DNA from 3 places in the Blautia sp. MCC269 genome. Region 2 is predicted to be linked to each of the others. Evidence: riboswitches for the same ligand, from Rfam matches in the RefSeq annotation. Region 2 holds a riboswitch; each other region holds the start of a gene.

Region 1 (4,284 bases), on a different contig from region 2:
AGAAGAAAAACGGAAACAGAACAAAATGAGCTACGAAGACCTGCTGCAGAATGCTACGGAACTTCTAAAAGCTCATCCCCATCTTCTTCCACAGCTGAAATGGATCATCATTGATGAAGTACAGGATTGCGATGAGCTGCAGTTTGAGTTAATCCGACAATTAAAGAAACCGGAAGTCGGGCTTTTTGCAGTGGGCGATCCCAATCAGGTGATCTACAGCTGGCGTGGAAGTATGTTCAATATTTTTTATAAATTCCGTGAATTGTATCACGCAGAAGAACTATCCCTTCCTGTAAATTACCGTTCTTCCCAAACGATCCTGGCAGTTTCCAGAAGATTTCAGGAATCCGGTGATTCTCTTACCGGCGTACAGGAAGAAGGAGAAAAAATCTCTGTCAAAAATCACTATGATCCTTTTCAGGAAGCAGAGTATCTGGCAGACAAGATTCGTTCTCTTCACGAAAGCGGTGTCCCCCTCACAGAAATCGCAGTATTTTACAGACTTCAGAGCCAGTCAGAGATCCTCTCAAAGGTTCTGGAAAAACATCAGATCCCATATGAAATCTCTCAGAAGAAAATCATTCAGGATATTCCGGTTCTTGCCTGGTTTCTTCATATACTGCGTTTTTTAAGTAATCATGAGGATCTTACCAGCGGAACTTATGTCCTTTGCGACAAAACTTTCGGGGAAGGATGGACCTCAAAAAAGGCCCGGACAGAGATTCTGAATTTTACACAAGGGAGCGTATTTCTCTCGAAATCCTTACTTTTTCAGGCCATGTGGGAGTATCGGGACACAGGCTCCGACTACATAAATCTGTGGGAACAGCTTTCTCTGGAAAAATATCTCCGACCGTCTTCCAGCGACTATAAAGAAAACCGGAGGCAAATCCTTTCCCTGTTAAAGAAAATGGAATCCTATCACAGTATCAGGGATTTTCTTAATGATCTTGTACTGAATGGCATGGAACCGGAAAAAGATGCGGTTTCCGGAGAATCTGTAAAACTGATGACGCTCCATGCCTCCAAAGGGCTGGAATTCGATCACGTATTTATCATTGGTGTAAATGATGGGCTGATTCCGTTGAACAGCCGTGATGCTTCTACAGAAGAGGAAGAGAGGAGACTGTTTTATGTGGGAATGACAAGAGCAGGGAAATTCCTGGAATTATCTTTTTACATCAATCCCGGAACTGTGCGGGTATTTCCAGGTCCAGGTCGCTACCTTTCCAGTCTTCCGGAAAAATATCTTGCCCATCCGGCAGATGCCACAAGAGATACAAAAGAAGCTGCCCGGCACCTTCAGGACCTGAAAAAGATGATCCTGGAAGAAAAACTCCGAAAATTGGAAACACCGAAGCAACTTGTAGAACATCCCAAATACGGTCGTGGAACCATTATCTCCGAAAACGAAGATACCATTGTGATACAATTTGATGATTACGGCGAAAAAGAAATGCTAAAAGCCTTTTCACAGTTGAAAAAAATTCCAAACAATAATTGACAAATTTTCCGTATAAATATACACTAAAATTATTAAAAAAATAAACACGGGCAAAGCAGCCGAAAGACTGTGGCGCAAAGCTATAGGGCCTGTAAAATGGCAGCCAGTTGTATAATTCAAAAGCACTATAGTTCTCTCTGTCTGAACATGGTGCTTTTTTTATTTTACCCCGTGGAGAGGATCAACATGAACAAAAGAGCAACTGGAGTAATTTGGGGAATACTGCTTATTATTTCAGCTGTATATCCGGTAAGTGCATCTGAAATTTCCAAATCTGAAACGCCCAATTATAAAATCGCATTCTATGCCTTCGACTGTTATCATATGCAGGACGAAAACGGGAAAAGAACCGGCTATGGATATGAAATGATGCAGGATGTATCCAAGTATTTGCAATGTACCTTTTCTTATGTTGGATACGATAAAACAGCTTCTCAATGTGAAGAAATGCTTCGAAACGGGGATGTGGATATTTATACTGCAGCAAAGAAAACACCCCAGCGTGAAGAGGAGTTTGCATTTTCCACTCATCCGGCTATTACTTCGTCTACCTGTATGAATGTAAAAGTTGGAAATAACAGGATCGTACCTGGGGATTATTCTACTTATAATGGTATCCGCATCGGATTTCTGAAACGCCATACATACAATGACTCATTCCTGGATTTTGCCAGAGAAAAGGGCTTTGACTGTAAGAGCATATATTATGAGACACCAACAGAACTGACCAACGCACTGATCAATGATGAGGTAGATGCGTTGGTAAACAGTTATATCCGCATACCGGAAGAATAAGGTATAAGGTGAAAAATATGAGATCGACCGACAATTACAACCGAACAAAGGCCATGCAGGAGTATGCATCCGCTATTTTGCGGGAACTTCCCATGATCGATCGTGTAAAAAACAACGAAGAACTGGATGGCGCAATTTACGAAATGCTGCAACTGCTTGGAAAATGCAGTGGTGCCGATCGAGTATATATTTTTGATAAAAAAGAAAAGAACCGAAAAGAATACTTCTGTCTTCAGTGTGAATGGAAAAATGAGGACGACATATTAGAAAAAGAACAGTTATTTTCAGAAATCGCGGTAGAGGATATTCCACATTGGACAGACGAACTGAAAAAAGGATTGACGATCCAGATTACAGATCGTGAAGAACTTTCTCCTATGGAACAGGAATACAACCTGATGAAGAAACATCACACATATTCCCGCGTCCTCGCACCTATTTTCAGCAGAGACCATTTAAGCGGATTTATCGGAATGGATCATTTTATAAAGGAATCTCAGAACTGTTTATTCATCAGCTTGCGTTCGTAGGTGCTCATCTGAATACAGCCACGGAAAATCTCCGTATGTTTACGCTTCTGGAAAAAAATCTTGAAAGCATGGAAAAAGAGGAGTTTATAGCAATTGATTACCTTGCCACAGATAACAACTGGCATCTTTCCAGGTTTATTGTCCAGTCAAGAACGGAAGATGGAACAGCCAGACAGGTTCTGCTTGTAATCCGCGTGATCAGTGAGGAAAAAAGGCGGGAAAAATATCTCATAGATGATGTACCTTTTATCAGGGAGCAGGAAGTATCAGAGACAACCGCGGAAATTCCGTTCTTCAAACTCAGGCCATCCAGAATCATAAAAACGCTTCTGATCGCAGAAGATAATGACCTGAATTATGAGATTCTGGAAGAACAATTGGAAATGTACGGCATTCACTGTGTCCGGGCAGTAAATGGAAAAGAATGCGTACAGCTTTTTGAGGGGGCTCCATCCGGAACATATGATGCCATTCTCATGGATATGCAGATGCCTGTGATGAATGGTCTTGACGCAGCCAGGGCAATCCGAGCGCTTCCATTCCCGGAAGCAAAACAGATCCCGGTCATCGCATTGACTGCCAATGCCTATCTGGAAGATGCCCAGAAATGTAAAGAAGCAGGAATGAACGACCATATGTCCAAACCTGTACAGATAGAACAGATCATCCGGACTGTGGAGAAATGGATGAAATAACCGATATATCAGATGCCAAATGCGTACGCCCGCTTTACATACAGATCCTTCCATGGTAAAATTTCATGAGAAATAACCGAAACGGAAGGATCTGTATTATTATGAAAAATCTGGAAGAATTAATGACACAGGGAAGGATCAGAAGAGAATCCCGCAGAGATGAATTTGTACGAAAAAGTCTTCTTTCTGATGAATTTCTTGATCTTATTCAGAAAAACAAGAAACCGTTTGATCTTATGATGTCGTATTACCAGTGTGCGATCATGGAGATTGAGACAAAATTCCGTGTACTGGATCAGGAATATTCTCTGGAATACGACAAGAACCCCATCGAAGCCATCAAAAGCCGTGTGAAATCTCCAGAAAGTCTTGCCAAAAAGATCCGGCGCAAGAATATCCCCATGAGTCTTACCTCTATTGAAGAAAATATCAAAGACATCGCCGGTGTTCGGGTGATCTGTTCCTTTCCCGACGATATCTAATATCTATGAACTGGAAGAAAGTTTTCTGAAACAGGATGATATCGTTCTCATAGAGAGAAAAGATTATATCAAAAATCCCAAGCCAAGCGGATACCGGAGTCTTCATCTGATCGTGCAGGTTCCGATGCCATTCAGAGTGCGGAGCTTGACAACCGCATGCAGGAGATACGTAACCAGCTGCTTAACTGAGCTTCCAGCCTTCTGCTTTTTCGCGGATTTTTACAAACTGCTGATACTTTCCTTCCTTACGTATCAGTTCTTCATGTGTACCACATTCA
Region 2 (4,284 bases):
AAAGCAGATGAGGGAATCCTGCCCATGGCAGATATCCGCAGGGAAAATTTTGAGCAGGATGTCCGATTTGTCAGCGACCGGGGAAAAGTACGGTTCGAGAGCCGGGGCTGGAAGAATAAAGTACATGCGGTAAACAAAAAACTGTGCGCGATCCTGGATATCTACAAAAAATGCGGTTATGTGACAGAATACGAGCTTTTACGAAATGAACCGAGATCTCTGGTGAGAGGAGTGGAGATCCTGGGAGAGATCAAAAAGGTAGAACTTAGAAAAAAACGGGAAACGGAAACATCTGCGGAAAAAACTGCAGAAGAGAAATGATTTGTGTTATAATCTCCACAGCAAACAAAAGAAAGGAGACGGGAAAGGGCGGAGTGTGTAAGGGAAAACACTCCACAGAGTAACTGAAAACAGTATAAGATAAACAAAGGAGTAAAAATGAGCGAAAAAACAAAACCCCAGGTAACTGCGGCAGATGACGATTATTCCATGGAAGCAGTGCCGGAAAGTGCGAGAAAAGGTTTCCGCAGCATGTTTTTTGTAATGCTGGGATTTACTTTCTTTTCCGCAAGCATGAGTGTCGGCGCGAAACTTGGAAACGGACTGGATCTGAACGGATTTGCGGCAGCCTGCGTTATTGGCGGCGTGATCCTGTCTGCATACTGCGGAATTCTTGCGTACATTGGTTCTGATACAGGAATGAGCATGGATCTTCTGTGCAGAAGAGCTTTTGGAAAAAAAGGTTCTTATCTTTCATCACTGGTACTTGGCCTCACACAGATCGGATGGTTTGGTGTCGGTGTTGCCATGTTTTCCATTCCAACTGCAGAATTACTGGGAATCAATAAATGGGTTCTGACAATTGTGGCAGGTCTTCTGATGACCATTACCGCAGCCACAGGAATGAAAGCGCTGGAGATCGTAAGTACGATTTCCGTACCGCTGATCGTGATCCTGGGAGTATATTCCATGGTGACGGCAGCAGCAGACGGCGGTGGCCTGGCAGCAGTATTTAACCAGTCTGTGGGATCGATTACTTTATTTACCGGTGTCGGATATGTAATCGGATCTTTTATTTCCGGTGGTACGGCAACACCGAACTTTATTCGTTTTGCGAAGAATAACAAGGTTGCTGTATGGACAACTGTGATCGCATTTTTCCTTGGAAATACCCTGATGTTCTGTTTCGGAGCTATCGGTGGTGCGTTCACAGGAAAAGATGATATCTTTTATGTTATGATAGCACAGGGACTTGCGATTCCGGCGATCATTGTGCTGGGAGCCAATATCTGGACAACCAACAACAACGCACTGTACACCGGCGGACTTGCAATCTCAAATATCACCAATGCAAGAATGAAGATTGCTACCTGTATTTCCGGTGTGATCGGAACCGCACTTGCGATCTGGTTATACTATAATTTTACAGGATGGCTGAATATCCTCAACTGTGCCCTGCCACCTATCGGCATCACAGTAATTCTGGACTTCTTCCTCCGACGTGACAAATATAAAGAAAAAAATGTACCGCTGCAGACAGCCAACTGGTTTAATCTGGCAGGTGTTGTGGCAGGTGCGGTGGCAGCCAATCTGATTCATGCAGGAATCGCGGCAGTAAATGCCATGGTAGTGGCAGCAGTATTCTATCTGATCGGATTTGTGGCAACAAAACAGAAATAACCTTCAAAAACCGGCGAATGTATATTTTTGCGAACAGCTATTGAAATGATCGTAGATAATGAGCTATAATTGCTATAGAAAATAACTATGATCATAAAAGGCAAAACAGCTGAAAGACTGTGACGCAAAGCTATAGGGCCTGTAAAATGGCAGCCAGTTGCATAGATTTAAATGTAAACATGCACTATAGTACAACGTAAAGATACTATAGGGCATGTTTTTTATGCTCTGCGTTTATCAGCAGAGCATCAGCTAGGAGCAGAAATGTAGAAAATAAAATACGATAAAATACGAAAATTAGATAAAATCGTATTCCTTGCGCTGGGGCTTATTCTGATGGCTTTGGTTATCCAGATGGCTATTTTGAACTGGATCAACAACAAAAATACGGCGAAAATGTCAGAGGTACTGTTGGACCGGGTAGTCAATGTAATTGAGAAGAACGAAGATAACGAGAAAAATATGATTACGTCGCTGAAAGAGGACTATATTGTACGTGCCAAAGCAGTTGCCTATATTATCAATGCGAATCCGGATGCTGAGAAAAATGTAGATGAGCTGAAAAAGATTGCGGATCTTATGTCTGTAGACGAAATTCATCTGTTTGATACTACGGGAAAAATCTACAGCGGTACCATACCGGAATATTACGGCTACAATTTTGATTCTGGAGATCAGATGGAATATTTTAAGCCAATGCTGGAAGACAAAACGCTTACTATGTGCCAGGATGTCACACCGAATACTTCCGAGGGAAAAAAGATGATGTATGCCATCACCTGGGATGAAACCGGTACCCGTATGGTTCAGGTTGGGATTGAACCGGTGCGGTTGCTGAATGAAGTAAAGCAGAATGAGATTTCTTCTATCGTAGAGAATATGCCTGAACCGGAGAGCCTACAAGGATGATCTGAACGGAATGTCCCTTGCATCGGAGTTTGTCTATGCTGCTCTGGATGTAAATGGATTGAAAGGGATAAATGATACACTGGGACATAATGCCGGTGACGAGCTGATTCAGGGCGCAGCGGGTATGGATGCACATATTACAAAGCCGGTCAATGAAAGTAAATTAAAAGAATGCATGGTGCGGCTGCTTGCAAGCAGGTAAGATATAAAAAACATAATGTTTCACGTGAAACATATAAAAGAAGTTCGGAGAAATCCGGGCTTCTTTTTTGCTCAGAGAGGTCAGGTAGCGGAGTGGATTATGAATGTGGTATAATAAAATAAATCATCAGCAAAACAGAACAGAAGGGAGAAAAATTATGAGCAAAATTGTAAATATCACATCAAGAGAAGATAAGGATCAGAAACTGCAGGATATTGCCAATTCACTGGAAGAGCTGAAAGACGTTATGGCAGAAGTCATTGATGCATATGAGGAAGATCATGCAGACAGCCGGAAAATGGATACGCTGACAGAAGCGCTGGACGCACTGGAAGATGCTTACGAGGCAGTGAATGATGTGCTGTTGGATGAATTATAAAGAGGGCGGCCTGAATTATGCAGTATAAAGTAATCAGAATCGAAGAGGATATGGATTTTGGATGCGAAGAACGGCAGCCTGGAGAAAGGCTTATGTCGGTGGTGATACTGGAAAGTGAAGATGGACGGGAAATCAGTCTGAAGCATGATGATGAACGTTTGTATGAAAGAGATATCAACGAAGGAGATATCGTTACGCTGGATGAAAATCGTGAGATCTGGAAAGTTCAGGCATGAAAACGTTTGCAAAAAAATGCTGATGGATATTCTTGACAGTTCCGGTAGGAAAAAGTAAAGTATAACGTGGAAATGAATGAAAGGAAATATCTGAGGCATGAAGAAAAAAGCATTTAAAGCAGCCTTTCCGTATACGTTGCCTATCTGTGTGGGCTTTCTTTTTCTGGGAATGTCGTATGGATTTATGATGCGAAGCAAGGGATTTTCCTTTGTATATCCGTTGTGCATGAGCTTTTTTATTTACGCAGGTTCCATGGAATTTGTTACGGCAAATCTGCTTTTGTCAGCGTTTAATCCGGTGTATGCATTCTTTTTGACATTGATGGTAAATGCAAGACATCTGTTTTATGGAATTTCCATGCTGGAGAAATATAAGAATACAGGATGGAAGAAGTTTTATCTTATTTTTGGAATGTGTGACGAGTCATTTACGGTCAACTGTACCGTAGATCCTCCGGAAGATGTGGACAGAGGATGGTTTATGTTCTTTGTCAATGCACTGAATCAGTTTTACTGGGTGGCTGGTGCGACTTCCGGTGCACTTCTGGGGTATGTGATCCATTTCAATACAAAAGGCATTGATTTTGTTATGACTGCGCTGTTTGTAGTTATGTTTATCAATCAGTGGGAAGAGGCAGAAGATCATAAACCTGCACTGGTAGGTGTTGTATGCTCTGTAATCTGCCTGATACTCTTTGGAAGTGATAGTTTTATCCTTCCGGCAATGGCATCCATTATTTTATGCTTCCTGGGAATGAAGAAGTATGGGGAGAAAAGAAAAAAAGAGTGTATACAGGAGGGATAAAGAATGACTATGACAATAACGCAGCAGATTATAACCGTTGCTGTAGTAGTTCTGGGAACTATGACAACGCGAT
Region 3 (4,284 bases), on a different contig from region 2:
CTTGCAGATGCATTAAATCAATATACTCATTCCGATCATTATGCTACTATTTACCGGATACGCTGTAAGGACGGTACATACAAATACATCGAAGATCGTGGACAGAAAGTGATAAAGGAAGACGGAACCATTGAACATTGGAATCTCATGCTGGATAAAAATGACTTCATGCACAAATCAATTGCCTTGGAAAGTGAAAAGAAAGCAAATAAAAGCAAGTCTGATTTTCTCTCCAGGATGTCTCACGATATGAGAACCCCGCTGAATGGAATTATCGGATTGCTGAAGATTGCTGAGAAACATTTTGATGACAGGGAATTGGTCCTGGAAAATTTCAGAAAAATGCAAGTAGCTGCAGACTACCTATTGTCTCTTATTAACGATATCCTTCAGATGAGCAAGATTGAAGATGGAAATGTACCTCTGACGCAGGAAATCATCAACTTTAAGGAATTAAGCCAGGATGTTCTGGCTATCATAGAACAGCGGGCAAAAGACAGAGGAATCCAGATGCAGTTCTGTTCAAAAAAAGAAGGGCTTCGATATCCTTTTATTTATGGAAGTCCGGTGCATTTAAGACAGATATTTCTTAATATTTATGGAAATTGTATTAAGTATAACCGAATTGGCGGCAAGATAAGAACTGTATCAGATTATACAGAAGCTGTTGACGGAATTACGACATATGAGTGGACCATAACTGATACTGGCATTGGTATGAGCAGGGAATACCAGGAGCATATATTTGAGCCGTTTTCGCAGGAAAGAGAGGATGCAAGAAGTACACAGCAGGGAATTGGACTGGGAATGGCGATTGTAAAAGGTCTGATTGAAAAGATGGGTGGAACTATTGAAGTTAAAAGCAAAGAGGGAGTTGGCTCAACCTTTATCATCAGGATTCCGTTTAAACTTGCTCCCGCACTAGATACAGTAAAGAAAACAGCGGCACAGATGGATATCAGCGGATTAAACTTATTGCTGGTGGAGGATAATGAACTGAATGCAGAAATTGCGGAAACGCTGTTGTCTGATGAAGGTGCAAATCTGACAGTTGCAGAAGATGGACTGCAGGCAGTCAGAATGTTCCAGGAGAAACCGGAAGGTTATTTTGACGCAATTCTGATGGATATCATGATGCCTGTAATGGATGGGATTACTGCGACAAAAACAATCCGGTCACTGAAACATCCAGATGCTGAGACGATCCCGATTATTGCCATGACAGCAAATGCATTCAGAGAAGATAAAGAAAAGTGTCTGGCAGCAGGAATGAATGCTCACTTGGCAAAGCCTATAAAAATTGAAAACATAAAGAGAATTTTGTGTGAATATTGTGTGTAGTGGTTGCAACTTCTCAAATCCGTATACCTATTTTTCACGTTGTGTAGGATATTATAACGTAAATGTAAAACTGGCAGGTATTTCTGCTGAATAAGACAGCAAATATGAATTAAAAGGTCATGGCAGAGCCATGACTTTTCTTTTATCCTAATTTTCCCTATTATCTACTATCCCCAATCTCCTCCACGCATTTTCGGTACATCTGATGAATTGCTATTTCCACGACTTCTGGTATAGTCATGTAACTGAAAAGAGAACTTCAGAAGGGAGAAATGCAATATGAGAAAAAAGCAGGACATCATGTGGGAGCAAAGTACGCTAATAACAAAGCAAATACAAGCAATAAAAATGGAATTCCCTAAACCAGAACTCCACTTTATATTATTTCTTCAATAATATCTTCGTATAAAAAAATGTCTCCCCTGGGGCACATCTTTGAGAGGTGCGGGGAGTCCTGTTAATATTATTATATGTATAACAGATAATAATATCAATGTGCAAAATAGCCCAAATTCATCCTAATCCCTGACAATGCAACCTGACATACGCAAAATACACAGATTTTCTATCCAACATTATTGACGTATGAAAAACTTCGTGGTATTTTATTTTTGATAAAAATGGAAATTATTTCAGGGCAAACCTGCTGAAAGGCAGGGACGCAAAGCCAGAAGTGGCTAAAATCAGTGTGATGTTAAAGAAATATAGTAGGGACGCTGGCAGGTTTTGGAAGGTGTCCTTTTTTGTATGCAAAAATGGATAAGAAAACTGGCAGGGATAGGTTCTCTGTATACAGATAAAAGCAGGATAACGAAGCATGAAACAGAGTGAGGATTTTTATAAAATGGGAAATTATGAAGACAAAATATATTCTTTAAGTGAGACTGTACCGGGACAGACACAGACCATGTCACAGGCAGTACAGAAAACACTGGAAAATAATGGCGGAGTAGGCATAATGACAGGATATTATGACCAAAACCTGTCTGTTTTATCTGTGAGCAATCTGCTGTTACATAGTACAGGATATACATTCGACTCTTTTATGAAGCAGACAAACGGCTCGTTGAAAAACTTCTTTTATGACGAGGAAGATAGACTGGAGCGAGACCGTTTTTTGCAGCTTCACGGAACAGGGGAAGCACAGATCCTTACAGCAGACGGTACAGTGAATAATGTACGGCTTTGTAAAGAGGATGCGACAGATGAGGCGGGCAGACAGATATGGGTTATGTCCGTACAGGTCAACTGGGATCATGTAAATCTGGCACTGCTCAATGAGGCTATCTGTTCCGGCTTCTGGTATTTTGACTGTGACGAAAACAGTGAGATTGTGAATGCAAACTGGAGTCATGAATTCCGAAAAATGCTTGGCTATCATGACACTCTGGACTTTCCGAATAAACTGGAATCCTGGTCAGATCTTCTGCATCCACAGGATAAAGAAAGAGTAATGGTGCAGCTTCAGGCGGCAATTAAGGATAAGACGAACCAGATAAAATACCAGGTAGAGTATCGTATGAGAATGAAGGATAATCAATACCAGTGGTTTCGGGCATCGGCAGAAGTAATACGCCGTCTGGATGGTTCTGCCAGTAGGATTGCTGGGATTTTTATTAACATTGATGGGGAGAAAAAAGAAATCATGCAGGCACAAAAATCTGCTGCTTTCCACCGGGCTTTTACGAAAGCAGATCTGTGCGAGTATTATGTGAATCTGGAAGCGAATACTTTTGATACCTTTAAGGTTGAACCGTCCCTGATGACAGTCTTTGAACAGAGTCATACATGGGATGAACTGATCCGGCATTTTGTGGATTCCTATGTTGTGGAGAAAGATAAGAAGGCGGTATCCTCTTTTTACGACCGTGGTTATATTGCAGAAAGGCTGAAGGGTCTGGAAACCGAATTGGCTTTGGAGTGCCGTATCACTCTGAATGGAGAAGAACGATGGGTCCGTAATGTGATCATACGCGGCGAGATAGAGGATTCAGAATATGCCATGATCTTTCTGCGGGATATCACAGAGACAAAGGTGGAGAGTGCACGGCATCTGCAGATGGCAGCGGATAATGCTTCCATGGAGCAGCTGATCCAGAGTATTGTGCGTCTGGTTGACCGTTTTGTTGTCTGTGATCTGGAAAATGACAGATATGAATTCTACAATCTGAATGGACAGATGATATATAAACCTCTGGGATTTTATCATGATTTTCAGATGCAGGTTCTTGAAAAATATAAGACACTGGAACCATTGGAAGCTATAGATATCCTGATAGCCCCGGATAATATTCGGAAAAAACTGAAAAGTGAAAATGATATTTATAAGTTTGAGTATTGCAGCCAGGATGAAAAGACTTATAAGATCGCTTCTTACATACCCCTGGAATGGGAGGATGGAAAACTGGTAAAAGTATTGCTGGCATCCATGGATGTGACACAGGAGAAAAAAGCAGAGATTGAATCCCGTCAGGCACTGAAAGAGGCTTACCGTTCTGCAGAAAATGCGAATCGTGCGAAAACAGAATTCCTTTCCAATATGTCCCATGATATCAGGACACCAATGAACGCCATTGTCGGTCTGACAGCGATCGCAGGAGCAAATATTGAGAGTCAGGAGAGAGTTATTGAATGCCTCAGCAAGATTACAGAATCAAGCCGCCATCTGCTGGGGCTGATCAATGAAGTGCTGGATATGGCACGTATCGAAAGCGGAAAAATGACGCTGGCACAGGAAGATTTCAATCTGTCAGAACTGGTGGATAATCTTATTACGCTTACGAAACCGGTGCTTGATGAACATAAACATAATTTTGATATACATATTAATCACATTGAACATGAGGATGTCTGCGGTGACAGTCTGAGGATTCAGCAGGTATTTGTGAATCTGATGAGTAATGCGATCAAGTATACACCGGATGGTGGGAATATTATTTTTTC

The links. A riboswitch is a leader RNA that binds a small molecule or an ion and turns the genes downstream of it on or off. The one in region 2 is predicted to bind cyclic di-GMP.
Region 1: linked by a shared signal. The riboswitch ahead of GPK88_RS14150 (substrate-binding periplasmic protein) and the one ahead of GPK88_RS04325 (hypothetical protein) in region 2 are both predicted to bind cyclic di-GMP.
Region 3: linked by a shared signal. The riboswitch ahead of GPK88_RS01745 (response regulator) and the one ahead of GPK88_RS04325 (hypothetical protein) in region 2 are both predicted to bind cyclic di-GMP.

Annotation. Positions count from the first base shown of each region.
Region 1 is NZ_WQQE01000039.1:259,221-263,504, forward strand. Features, by position in the region: gene GPK88_RS14145 (ATP-dependent helicase) at 1-1,504, shown strand, start outside; cyclic di-GMP riboswitch class I at 1,544-1,619, shown strand; gene GPK88_RS14150 (substrate-binding periplasmic protein) at 1,691-2,299, shown strand; gene GPK88_RS14155 (hypothetical protein) at 2,317-2,829, shown strand; gene GPK88_RS14160 (response regulator) at 2,898-3,524, shown strand; partial or broken gene GPK88_RS18930 (GTP pyrophosphokinase) at 3,647-4,133, shown strand; partial or broken gene GPK88_RS18935 (ABC transporter ATP-binding protein) at 4,188-4,284, opposite strand, start outside.
Region 2 is NZ_WQQE01000011.1:31,420-35,703, forward strand. Features, by position in the region: gene GPK88_RS04315 (hypothetical protein) at 1-321, shown strand, start outside; gene codB (cytosine permease) at 439-1,680, shown strand; cyclic di-GMP riboswitch class I at 1,770-1,845, shown strand; gene GPK88_RS04325 (hypothetical protein) at 2,017-2,589, shown strand; gene GPK88_RS04330 (diguanylate cyclase domain-containing protein) at 2,600-2,791, shown strand; gene GPK88_RS04335 (hypothetical protein) at 2,949-3,170, shown strand; gene GPK88_RS04340 (hypothetical protein) at 3,188-3,406, shown strand; gene GPK88_RS04345 (AzlC family ABC transporter permease) at 3,504-4,211, shown strand; gene GPK88_RS04350 (branched-chain amino acid transport AzlD family protein) at 4,221-4,284, shown strand, end outside.
Region 3 is NZ_WQQE01000006.1:70,820-75,103, reverse strand. Features, by position in the region: gene GPK88_RS01750 (hybrid sensor histidine kinase/response regulator) at 1-1,341, shown strand, start outside; cyclic di-GMP riboswitch class I at 1,968-2,073, shown strand; gene GPK88_RS01745 (response regulator) at 2,186-4,284, shown strand, end outside.